3 regions of the Lactococcus sp. bn62 genome follow, and region 1 is predicted to be linked to each of the others. Evidence: riboswitches for the same ligand, from Rfam matches in the RefSeq annotation. Region 1 holds a riboswitch; each other region holds the start of a gene.
What was found. Region 1 has a riboswitch for lysine ahead of P3G65_RS03315 (ABC transporter permease subunit). Riboswitches for the same ligand answer to the same signal wherever they lie in the genome.
Positions count from the first base shown of each region.

Region 1 (4,291 bases):
ATCAAACTGCGGTTCAAGACAATGGTCGTAAAGGTCTTGAAGAAGCAATGTCAAAAGATTATGATTTGATTTTGCTCGACTTAATGCTCCCAGAGCTGGATGGCTTTGAAGTTGCACGACGCTTACGCCGTGAAAAAGATACACATATTATTATGATGACTGCACGTGATTCAACTATGGACCGTGTAGCAGGTCTTGATATTGGAGCGGATGACTATATTACAAAACCATTCGCAATTGAAGAATTGTTAGCGCGTGTCCGTTCACTCTTCCGTCGTGAAGACCATATCCACACGATTGAAAAATCAGACAATACTTCATTCCGTGATTTGGTAATTGATAAAACAAACCGCACTGTACATCGCGGAAAAAAAGTTATTGACCTTACACGTCGTGAATACGATTTGCTTTTGACCCTGATGCAAAATGTGGGTGATGTCGTAACACGCGAATACTTGGTTTCTGAAGTATGGGGTTACGAAGAAGGTACAGAAACAAACGTTGTTGACGTTTATATCCGCTATTTGCGTAACAAAATTGACGTGGAAGGCCGCGAAAGTTATATTCAAACGGTTCGTGGTATGGGATATGTCATGCGTGACCGCAAATAATATAGGGAATATATAAGAAGATTTCTAGTGGTTTTGCCACTAGATTTATTCCTTTTATGGCGATGTAAAGAAATAGAAAAATGCGACATGGTAAAATTTTTTGATTCGAAGAAGAAAAAAGCAGAAAATCTGCCCGAGCGTAAGCGAAGCATCATGCTACGTTGGGCCTTTGCAAATACGATTTTTTGTTTTATAACCTTCACTATTTTTACAGTATTAGTTTATCAACTGACCATAACAACCTTCATCAATTCTGAAAAAGAGGACATGATGAAAGCTCTGGACAATGTTGAGCAAAGTTTGTCCCAATCGGAAAGCAAACTGTCGGAGGACAATCTTGCGAATTATTTGGCTTATGCCAAAGACTACACAGCATCCAGTCAGGGAAAAGAAAATGAGCTAGAAACACTTGGAAGTATGATTGGTTCTAGGAAGTCTTTTTATGTCTTTGATGTCGGTGAAAATTTGATTTATTCGACCAATTCGTATGGTTTCCCGCTAAGGAAAGATGTGGGGGATTCTACTCATGCTGTACGTACATTTGGTGAATATTCTGGTTATTTGGTTGAACGACCCGTTCATTCTAAGAAAACAGGGAAACTGATTGGCTATGTGCAGGCTTTCTATGATATGAGTTATTATTACAGCGTGCGAACAAAGCTGCTGATTGCCTTGATTATCTTAGAAATTATTGCTCTCTTTATTGCTCAGTTTGTCGGTTATTTTATGGCAAGTCGCTATATCAAGCCTCTAGAGCGTTTGCACGATGCGATTACTACACGTGCCAATAATTTGAAGGCGGATTTCAAACCTGTAGTGATTCAAACAGGCGATGAAATTGAAGAACTGGCGACTGTTTATAACGATATGATGATTAAGCTTAACGATTACGTTGATCAGCAGAAACGTTTTGTTTCTGATGTCAGTCACGAGCTACGTACGCCACTTGCAGTTTTAGATGGTCATTTGAATCTCTTGAATCGATGGGGGAAAAATGATCCTGAAGTGCTTGAGGAGTCTTTACAGGCCAGTATAGAAGAAGTTAGCACGATGAGAACGATGTTAGAGGAGATGCTTGCATTGGCCCGTCTTGAAAGCATTGATTTTCAAGATGAAGATCTGATCTGTGATCCAACAGAAGTTTCTAATTTTCTTAAGAAAAACTTTCTCCTTATTCATCCTGATTTAAATTTAACTGTTGAGAATTACTTGACGCCGGGTAGTTTGGCTCATATTTATCCCAACCATTATGAACAAGGCTTAAAAATTTTGATTGATAATGCGATAAAATACTCGCCTAAAGATCGCCAAGAAGTGAAAATCCATCTAGAAGAAGATGACAAATACATTATTACGACAGTTGAGGATCGTGGCTATGGCATTAGTCAAGAAGATTTAAAACATGTCTTTGAGCGCTTTTTCCGTGCCGATAAAGCACGAAATCGAGATATAGGTGGAACAGGTCTTGGTCTGTCTATTATCCAACGCATAGTGGAAAACTATGACGGGGATGTCAGTGTGACTTCCATTGTAGGCGAAGGATCGAAATTTACTTTAAAAATTCCTAAGATTAAATAAATATAAAAAGCCTACTGAGTATCTAAAAGTACTTGCTAGACTTTTAATCTTAATCTTATTTCTTGAGTTTTTTGATAATTCGAGAAAATTGTTGACATTCGTTTAAAAAAAGGTTAAGATTTAAAATACAATATACAAATAAAATGATAGAGGTCGCAATGAATAGGATGTTTTACTGAGCTGGACAAGCGTTGAAGTAAAACGGAGGAGACATTGCCGAAACGAATTCACTCGTCCAAGTGAGTTTGTTGGGGCAGCAAGGGATACTTGCTGAACTGTCGCAGTTTTGCGGAGTGCTATTCGTTACTTACTGATAATATGAATCACGTACAACGTTTAGCAACCTCTCTGTGTAAAGGTTGCTTTTTATTTGGAAAAATGAAAGAGAGAGTATTATGAGAAGAAAAAACTTATTCTTACTTGTCGCGACGTTGTTTACGGTATTATTTATCGGTAGTTCAAAAGTGAGTGCAGAACAGTTCCGTGTCGGAATGGAAGCTGCATATGCCCCTTTTAACTGGACACAATATGATGATAGCAACGGTGCTGTCCCTATTGATGGTGTAGATGGTCAATGGGCTAATGGTTACGATGTACAAGTTGCAAAAAAACTTGCTGATAAGTTAAATAAAGAATTAGTAATCGTCAAATCAAGTTGGGATGGCTTGCTGCCAGCTCTAAAATCCGGAAAAATCGATGGCATTATTGCAGGAATGTCGCCAACTGCGGAACGTAGAGAACAAATCGCCTTTTCAGAACCGTATTACACATCTAACCTTGTAATGATGGTCAAAAGTGGCGGTCCCTTTGCTCAAGCATCGAGTTTAGCAGACTTCTCTGGTGCAAAAATCACTGCTCAGCTGGGAACTTTTCACTATAACATGATTGACCAGATTGAAAGTGTTAACAAGCAAACAGCAATGAAAGATTTTTCAAGCATGCGTGTGGCTTTACAAAGTGGAGCCATCGATGGTTATGTAGCTGAACGTCCCGAAGGAGTGACAGCAGAGAAAGCAAATCCAGACTTCAAAATGATTGAATTTGGCGAAGGAAAAGGTTTTGTCACAAACTCTGATGATACAACAGTCGCAGTAGGTTTACGTAAAAATGATCCCAACTTACCTGTAATTAATAGCTTTTTGACAGGTTTTACACCTCAAGACCAAAAAGAACTGATGGATGAAATGATTGCTGCTCAACCAGAAGCTAAAATACAAGGCGCTTGGTATGATCAAATTATCAGTATTGTAAGAGATAACGGCAAACAGTTTCTTAATGGTACAGGGATGACCTTATTCATCTCTTTGATTGGTACGATTATTGGTACGGTTTTAGGTCTTCTTATTGGCGTTTATCGTACTATTCCAGAAATTAGTAATAAATTTTTAGCCTTTTTACATAAAGTATTTGGCTGGCTTATTTCAGCTTATATTGAAATTTTCCGTGGTACACCAATGATTGTTCAAGCAATGGTGCTTTACTATGGAACAGCTCTAGCTTTTGGCTTGAGTTTGGATCGGACCTTAGCTGCGCTAATTATTGTGTCCATCAATACAGGTGCTTATATGTCGGAGATTGTACGTGGCGGTATTTTCTCTGTGGATCAAGGGCAATTTGAAGCCGCGCAAGCTATCGGAATGACGCATGGGCAAACTATGCGCAAGGTTGTTTTACCACAAGTCTTGCGAAATATTCTTCCAGCAACAGGAAATGAATTTGTCATTAATATCAAAGATACATCAGTCTTATCTGTAATTTCAGTAACTGAGCTCTTTTTCCAAGGGACAACAGTGGCGCAACAAAACTTTATGTATTTCCAAACCTTTGCTGTCATCTGTGCAATTTACTTTGTCTTAACATTTACAGTAACACGTATTCTACGCTTTGTAGAAAGAAAAATGGATGGACCAGACGCTTACGTCCCAATCCAAAATCAAATGCAAGTACAAGAACCGGGGGACGCTTAAATGACAGCAATCTTAGAAATCAATCATTTAAAAAAATCATTTGGCAGTAATGAAGTGTTAAAAGACATTCACTTAACGGTAAATCAAGGCGAAGTTATTTCGATTATTGGTTCATCTGGAAGTGGTAAATCGACA
Region 1 is NZ_CP120417.1:594,764-599,054, forward strand. It holds gene P3G65_RS03305 (response regulator transcription factor) at 1-611, shown strand, start outside; gene P3G65_RS03310 (HAMP domain-containing histidine kinase) at 699-2,189, shown strand; lysine riboswitch at 2,329-2,496, shown strand; gene P3G65_RS03315 (ABC transporter permease subunit) at 2,585-4,156, shown strand; gene P3G65_RS03320 (amino acid ABC transporter ATP-binding protein) at 4,157-4,291, shown strand, end outside.

Region 2 (4,291 bases), 1.1 Mb from region 1:
TTAACATCCCTGTTTCATTGGTTTTATTATAATAAGGGGTAATCACAAGCAAACTATCCGCACCTAACTTTTCAAATGCTTGAGCAAATTCCACTGCTTGTGCTGTGTTATTACTTCCTGCTCCAACATTGATATGAATACGTCCAGCAACCTGTTTAACTACAAACTCAACGATTGCTTTTTTCTCCTCAAAGCTAATCGTCGGTGCTTCTCCTGTTGTGCCTAAAATAGAAATAGCCGCACTTCCATGGCTAATCTGAAATTCAATCAGCTCAGCTAATTTTTCAAAATTTATAGAATTATCATCATTAAAGGGCGTGATGAGCGCCACAATTGAACCTTTAAGCATTATTTTCTCCTGTAGATTTATTTCAGAAACCTTTGATGAGTGTTGCGATAGAAGAAAAGGAAACTACTCATCGTATAATTTTCTTTCTCTTGAAAATCATCTCCTCTTCGCCTTGTTTTTACTCCACTCCTTTAATTTGTATCCAAATATTATTTATGATTTTATCAATGGTTAGAAGTAAAAGCTTTTACAAGCGTTCACCAGCTAATTCCCGGTAAGATTTCAAACTCAAAGCCATCCAATGTTGCAAAATAGTCTTCAGGTCGCTCTGCCCGTCGAATCATACGCGTGCTCCCATCTTGCTGAAGCAATAATTCGGAACTTCGTAATTTTGCATTATACTGATATCCCATCGAAAAACCATGCGCACCTGTGTCATGAATGACTAATAGGTCTCCCTCATCAATCACAGGAAGTTCGCGCTGCCTGGCAAATTTATCATTGTTTTCACATAATGAACCAGTCACGTCAACAATTTCTTTCACTTTATCTTCCTCCTTTCCTATAACAGTAATATGATGATAAGCATCATAAAATGCTGGTCTCATCAGATTAACTGCGCTCGCATCCACACCAATATACGTCCGATATGTTTGCTTTCTATGCAAGACACGTGTGACCAGTAAGCCATGAGGCGCCAACATAAAGCGTCCAAGTTCCGTATAAATTTTGACTTCCCCTAGGCCATTGGCAGTTAGAACTTCATCATAAACACGATGTACTCCTTCGCCGATGACAGCAATATCGTTAGGAGCTTCATCTGGACGATAATTAACGCCGATACCACCAGAAAGATTTATAAAATCAAGAGAAACGCCTGTTTTTTCACGAATTTTAAGTGCTAATTCAAATAATTGCTGTGCTAATTTTGGATAATACTCATTTGTCACAGTATTTGAAGCCAAAAAGCTATGCATTCCAAATTTCTTCACACCCAACTTTTGCAAATCTCTAATTCCCTGAATTAGTTGGGCTTTTGTCATTCCAAATTTTGATTCTTCAGGATTATCCATAATTTTGGTACCCATTGTAAAAACTCCACCAGGGTTATAGCGTAAGCTCATTGTTTCGGGAAATTCAAATCCTGCCAATGTGGATAAAAATTCAATATGGTTGTATGCATCAATATTAATCGTAGCCCCTAGCTTTTTGGCTAATAAAAATTCTTCAGCTGGAGTGTCATTTGATGAAAACATAATTTCAGACTTATCAAAACCACATTTATTTGCCAGTATAAGTTCAACATAGCTCGCGCAATCAGCTCCACAGCCTTCTTCTTGCAAAATTTTCAAAATTGCAGGCGTTGGTGTAGCTTTTACCGCAAAGAATTCTTTGAAACCTTTATTCCAAGAAAATGCTGTGTTTAGCGCCCTTGCTTTTTCACGAATTCCGTGCTCGTCATACAAATGAAATGGTGTCGGAAATTCTGCAGTAATTTTATCTAATTGATTTTTAGTAATAAATGGTACTTTCATTTCATACTCCTGTGGACTTGCTATGCAAATCTTTATCTGAAGATTTCGGTGATTTCAATGCTCTGGAGGGTTGTCAAAAATTGTAACTGAAAGAAGGAAGATTTTACTTTTAGTCTACCAAATGATATTTTTTCCCATCTCAATCTTTAACTCTGTCTCCAGTGCCCTTTGACCACTGATATAATGAGTTTCGATGTAAGAAGCAGAGTTTTTCTTATTCGTTGACTCGCTAAAACATTATTCTATCGTTGTCGCGCTTCAACCTGCAAACTCACATCATATAAAAACAAAAGGCACTTGTAAGTACAAGCGCCTTTTATGTCGTCATGAAAATAGAGTTAAAAAAGAATTCTATATTATTCGGTTCGATCACTTAGCGCCAGACTTATTCAAGTCCGAGTGGTATAGGTGTTTCCTATACCCCCACGCTAGCCAGATACCTCTGTTGCTAACGTTCGGCAATGATTACCTTTCGTACACGGTCGTCGGATGCCTCCTCTCGTGTAGTACTCATTTGCATTGCTACCTCTAATTTATTTTTCACAATTATAATATTTTCAGTATTGTTTGTCAATTGAAAACTTTTCAAATTTTTAGTATTGACTTATTTTTTTCTTTAAAACTGCTTTAAATCAAGGTTTACAAGGTGTATTTTTTATCTGAACTTCCGAATCTCCAAAATATTTTGCAACATTGTTTTGTGAATTTTTAAAATAAAATGCTATAATACAAATTTAAAACGACGAATATACGGAGTTTTTGCTTGAAGCCAACTTTAACTATTGACCTGCGGAGGTGCTATGTATGGATTTATCAAATAAATTTAACACTAATCTTGGAAAAATTGAAATTTCTAAAATTCGTGAATTTGATCAGGAAATCTCCAAAATACCGAATGTTTTGAAATTAACACTTGGTGAACCAGATTTTCCGACACCTGAACATATCAAAAAAGCTGCAATTGATGCGATTGATGCCGATGAAAGTCATTATACTGGCATGCGTGGCCTGATTGAACTCCGTCATGCAGCCAGTCAATTTGTAGCTGAAAAATACAATTTACATTACGATGCTGAAACAGAAATTTTGACCACAGTTGGTGTCACAGAGGCGATTGCTACTTGTCTCCTTTCAATTATTGAACCTGGCGATAAAGTTCTAATCCCAGCACCTGCTTACTCAGGTTATGCGCCTGTAGTAAGCTTAGCTGGCGGTCAATTGGTCGAGATTGATACCACAACTGATAAATTTGTCTTAACTCCTGAAAAACTTGAGCAAGTATTGAACGAAACCGAGAATATCAAGGCTATCATCCTTAATTATCCTTCAAATCCAACGGGCATAACTTACACTCATGCCCAACTTAAAACACTTGCTGAAATCATCAAAAAACATGAAATTTTTGTCCTTTCTGACGAAGTTTATTCTGAAATTAACTATAGCCAACATGTACATACTTCTATTTCGACCTTTTTACGTGATCAAACTTTTGTACTTAATGGCCTTTCAAAATCACATGCGATGACGGGTTGGCGAATGGGGCTGATTTTTGCACAAAAATACTTGATTGATCAGCTTGTAAAAACACACCAATATCTGGTTACTTCTGCCTCAACACAATCGCAATGGGCAGCAGTTGAAGCTCTGAGTAAAGGAAAAAATGATGCTGAGCTAATGAAAGCCGAATACCTCAAACGGCGGGATTACATTATTGAGAAGATGACTGAACTTGGCTTTGAAATTATCAAGCCAGACGGGGCTTTCTATATTTTTGCCAAAATTCCAGCAGAATATAACAGCAATTCTTTTGAATTTTTATATGATTTTGCAAAGAAAAAACATGTAGCATTCATTCCAGGCTCAGCCTTTGGCCAATATGGTGAAGGTTATGTCCGTTTGTCCTATGCAGCTTCAATGGAAGTGATTAAGATTGCTATGGAGAGATTGAAAGAATATCTTTCGGAATAACTTACTATTATGGTTGTGCTATACTCAGAGTTTATCTTTGCTTTAATGTAAACCTTCTCAAAAAAGACGAGATTTTTCTCGTCTTTTTTGTTATGTATTCATTCTTGTTATTAATTAACGAAAATAGGTTTGGCTTGTAAAAAAGAGATTGTTTTAATGTGTAAATCCATATACTTTATTTTTAGGATTATTATGGTATTTAAGATGTGCCTTATTCAAAAATTCAATAGCTTCTTGCATATCTTGCACGTAATTGTATGCCATATTCATTCCAAAATCCGCTCGAATTACTATCCGTTGTATAATATTATCCTCTAAGTTTTTTGGTAAAGGATAGGCTGGCACTTGCCATCCTTTCATTAATAAACGATCGGCTAAGTCGTATAAATCCCAGTCACAATTTCTGTCTTCTCTTAATTTATAGCATACAATTGGAAGTTGTGAACCATCATTTACAATTTCAAATAAACCTGTTTTTTCAATTGATTTTGCTAAATAC
Region 2 is NZ_CP120417.1:1,676,830-1,681,120, forward strand. It holds gene dapA (4-hydroxy-tetrahydrodipicolinate synthase) at 1-349, opposite strand, end outside; gene P3G65_RS08730 (diaminopimelate decarboxylase) at 547-1,824, opposite strand; lysine riboswitch at 2,191-2,363, opposite strand; gene P3G65_RS08735 (pyridoxal phosphate-dependent aminotransferase) at 2,629-3,792, shown strand; gene P3G65_RS08740 (glutamate decarboxylase) at 3,946-4,291, opposite strand, start outside.
Region 2: another riboswitch for lysine. It lies ahead of P3G65_RS08730 (diaminopimelate decarboxylase); the one in region 1 lies ahead of P3G65_RS03315 (ABC transporter permease subunit).

Region 3 (4,291 bases), 670 kb from region 1:
TCAGCCAATACTTCAGTCACGTAAACACGTTGACCTTCTTTGTTCTCATAATTTCGCACTTGAATACTACCTGTTACACCAATCAAGGCACCTTTTTTAGCCCAATTTGCCAAGTTTTCAGCAGATTGGCGCCAGATGACACAGTTAATGAAATCAGCTTCACGTTCGCCTTGCGCGTTTTTAAAACGACGGTTAACAGCAATCGTAAATGTAGCAACCGCAGTATTTTGCGGTGTGTATCGCAGTTCAGGGTCACGCACAACGCGTCCGACCAAAACAACATTATTAATCATGATGCTTCTCCTTTAAATTTGTCCAGCTAAACTAGAATTAAGCTTCTACTTTAGTGATCATGTGACGAAGAATGTCGCCGTTAATCTTAGCAAGACGGTCAAATTCGCTCAAAGCTTCTGAATCAGTAGCAGCTTCAAGAGTTACGATGTGGTAGATACCTTCGCGGAAGTCTTGAATTTCGTAAGCGAGTTTGCGTGTTTCCCAGTCTTTAGACTCAAGATTAGCAGCACCGTTGTCAGTCAAGATACTATCGAAACGTTCAACGAGGGCTTTCTTTGCTTCTTCTTCAATGTTTGGACGAATAATATAAAGAATTTCGTATTTTGTCATTGATTTTTCCTCCTTTTGGACTAATGACACAGGTTGGAGCCTGTGTAAGTTATGAGTTTTTACTCACAAGTATATATTATATCAAATTTAGCTACATTTTGCAAGTTGATTTATCTTATTTATTCTATTATAAAATAAAAAATAACCCTCTGCCTCTGCAGAAGATTTCTCATCATTTTTTATTATTAAGCGACTACATCAAGCACATTAGCTGGAATGTAGCGATACTCACCTTCTTTCGATTGATAATAGCCAAGCTTTTTCACGATAAAATGCAACTTGCAACGGCTATCAAAGCGCTGGTATAAGTGGGAAATTTCCCCTTCCTGGCTACGGGTTACGCATACTATTTTTTCTCCCGCGTAAGTTGGAGATACATATTTTGGGGTAAACGTCATTGAAAACCACCTCCAGATATAATTGAGATGAAAACGCAATCATCTCTTCTTATATTATAACTCTTTTTAATCTCTAAAACAAATGTCTAGATTTTTAATGGCTAAACATTAAAAAATCTGTAATTTTAAACAACAGCATGTATAATTATTCAAATCTAGTAGGCTCGTCCTTGACATCCCTCTCAAATTAATCTAAAATATTCATAAATACTTAATAAACGATAGAGGTCGCAACCAATAATAAGCTAAGCAGAGCTAGAGCATGCTGAGAAGTTTAGCCCAGGAGCGGTTGCCGAAAGAGAAGTTATGCTCACCGACTTTTCTTGGTTTAGCGGGAAATACCTGTTAAACTGTCGTGGTCTAACTATGACCATGATGCGCTATTCGGATGAAAGATCTTTCTGACGTTTAGCAATCTCTAGGGATTGCTTTTTGTATTAATATTTATAAATTTAGGAGAGAAGTAATGGATAATACTTCAAATAATGAGGCCACGCCATCCACGCAAGTTAAACGTGGCCTTAAACATCGTCACTTAACAATGATTGCCTTAGGAGGAACTATTGGTACCGGGCTATTTGTTGCATCAGGCGCAACGATTTCTCAAGCTGGACCTTTAGGCGCGTTAGTTGCCTATGTCGCCATTGGGCTCATGGTTTTCTTCCTTATGACGTCTTTAGGTGAAATGGCTTCCTATCTTCCAGTATCAGGCTCTTTTGCTTCTTTCGCTGACCGTTATGTAGATAAAGCTTTCGGCTTCGCTATGGGATGGAACTATTGGTTTAACTCAGCAATTACTGTAGCGGTTGAGGCAGCTACAGTTGGTGTTATTATGCAGTTCTGGTTGCCCCATGTGCCCACATGGATATGGTCGACTATTGTGATTGCGCTCATCCTCTTGGTTAACCTCATTTCAGCTAAAGCTTATGGTGAAGCAGAATTTTGGATGGCGACAATTAAAGTCATCGCTGTTATCGCCTTTATCGTGATTGGTCTCGCAACAATTTTTGGAGTTATGAGTTATAAGCCAGATGTGGCACGCAATCTTTCTGCTGGAGGAAATCATGGTTTTGTCGGTGGTATTGGAGGTATGATTGCTGTCTTCATGATTGCAGGCTTCTCTTTCCAAGGTACAGAAATCGTTGGTATCGCAGCCGGCGAGTCAGAAAACCCTGAGAAAAATGTACCCTCAGCGATTAAACAAGTCTTTTGGCGGATTATTATTTTCTATTTCCTCTCAATATTCGTAATCGGTGCCTTGGTTTACTATAAAGACCCAAGTCTTCTCCGTGCAGCAACCCAAAGCGACATTACCGTTTCTCCATTTACCTTGGTATTTGAACGTGCTGGCTTAGCTGCTGCTGCATCCGTTATGAATGCTGTCATCTTAACCTCGGTTATTTCATCTGCCAATTCTTGGTTATATGCTGCTTCTCGCATGCTTTTTGGTATGGCAAAAGAGGGGCATGCACCGAAAATCTTCGCTAAAACAAATACAAGCAACGGGGTACCAATTTATGCAATTTTAGCGACTGTTGCCATCGGTCTTTTGGCCTTCTTAACAAGTATCTTCGGAACTGAGATTTATTTCTATTTGGTCGCTGCTTCCGGTTTATCTGGTTTCTTGGCTTGGATTGGAATTGCTATCTGTCATTTCCGCTTCCGCCGTGCTTTTATTAAACAAGGTCACAAACTTTCTGAGTTAGGCTACCATGCTAAATGGTTCCCTATTGGGCCAATCATCGCTCTTATTCTTTCAATCATTATCGTTATCGGGCAAATTACTACCGTAACGATGAATGCGCAAAGCATCATTACAACCTACCTTGCTTTACCTCTCTTCTTGATTTTATATTTCTCTTACAAAATCGTGAAGAAAACAAAACTTATTCCGCTTGAAGAAGTTGATTTAAGCCGTGATATTGATTAAAACGAATATAAAAACGCCATAAGGCGTTTTTTTAGTCGTTGATTATCTTCACTTTTTCACCAAAAAATTCTTTGGCCTTACTTACAAGAACTTCTTCTTCTTCTGGCTCAGATTCCGTATCTTTTGTAACATGCTGCTCCCCTTTTTTAAGGCTTAAGACATACTCTTGACGTACAGCCTGCCAATCTTGCTCTGCTAAAGCAATAATCTCAGGCGAAAATCCCAATATTGATGACATTAAATTGCCAAAAGTTAATTGTAGGTTTTCATTTTCCGTAACACGCTTTGCTAAATTACCATGAGGAAAAGTAACTACCACAAAATTGCTTGAGGCTGCCACGGGGGCAGTATTATTGATTAAGGCACGGTCTGAAGGTTTGGTAAAGCTGGAAACAATCTCAGGCCATGCACCAAAAACTGCTTGACGAGCTTCGTTGGTCGCTTCCTTTAAAGCTTTAAAAACCAAATCTTGATTTACAGTGTACTTTTCGGTGACTGTTTTCGTTTTCACTTGCTGCTTAATTTGAACTTCTTGACTGACAGTGGATACCACCGTTTGGCTGCCCGTTTCTGCCACTTTAGCTTTTAGCTCTGCAACTTCTGCTTTTAAAGCCTGAAGCTCATGGTTCAAACTTTCCGGAACTTCCTTATCTTCCGCAGAAGAATAAGCACCTGCATCTACAAGACGCATCGTCATCACATCAGCAGCAATTTTACTCTGTGTTGTTTCTTTAATAATTTTCAGAGACTCAATCGCAATATTGATCCATTGGTAAAGACGAGGTCGTGGGATTTCATTATTTTCCCGCAAAAGCAAATCACGGAAATAAGTTAAGAGATCTTCCGTAAAACGTAACATATTTTTACCTTCAAGAAAGATTTTCTCCAAAGCATCAAGTGCAGTTGGTCCATCTGAAGCGATCAATGCTGCAACATAAGAGACAAGCGCTTCATTGGCAATGGAGCCTGTCACTAAAAGAGCATCCTTCTCTGCAAGCTTGCCATCAGAAAAACTTAAGGCCTGATCCAATAAACTCAAGGCATCACGCATTCCTCCCTCGGCAGATTTTGCAATGACATCAAGTGCCGCATCTTCAAACTCAATCTTCTCATCAGCTAAAACTTCTGCTAAGTGCTGACGAATATCATTTGTTGTGATAGCTTTAAAAGCAAATCTTTGCACACGACTAATAATTGTTGCCGGAATTTTTTGAAGCTCAGTTGTTGCTAAAACAAAGACAACATTATCTGTAGGCTCTTCCAAGGTTTTCAGTAAAGCGTTGAATGCTCCCGTTGAAAGCATATGAACCTCATCGATAATATAAACCTTATAAGTTGC
Region 3 is NZ_CP120417.1:2,060,171-2,064,461, forward strand. It holds gene ssb (single-stranded DNA-binding protein) at 1-293, opposite strand, end outside; gene rpsF (30S ribosomal protein S6) at 331-624, opposite strand; gene P3G65_RS10735 (hypothetical protein) at 810-1,022, opposite strand; lysine riboswitch at 1,237-1,413, shown strand; gene P3G65_RS10740 (amino acid permease) at 1,489-2,952, shown strand; gene dnaX (DNA polymerase III subunit gamma/tau) at 2,984-4,291, opposite strand, start outside.
Region 3: another riboswitch for lysine. It lies ahead of P3G65_RS10740 (amino acid permease); the one in region 1 lies ahead of P3G65_RS03315 (ABC transporter permease subunit).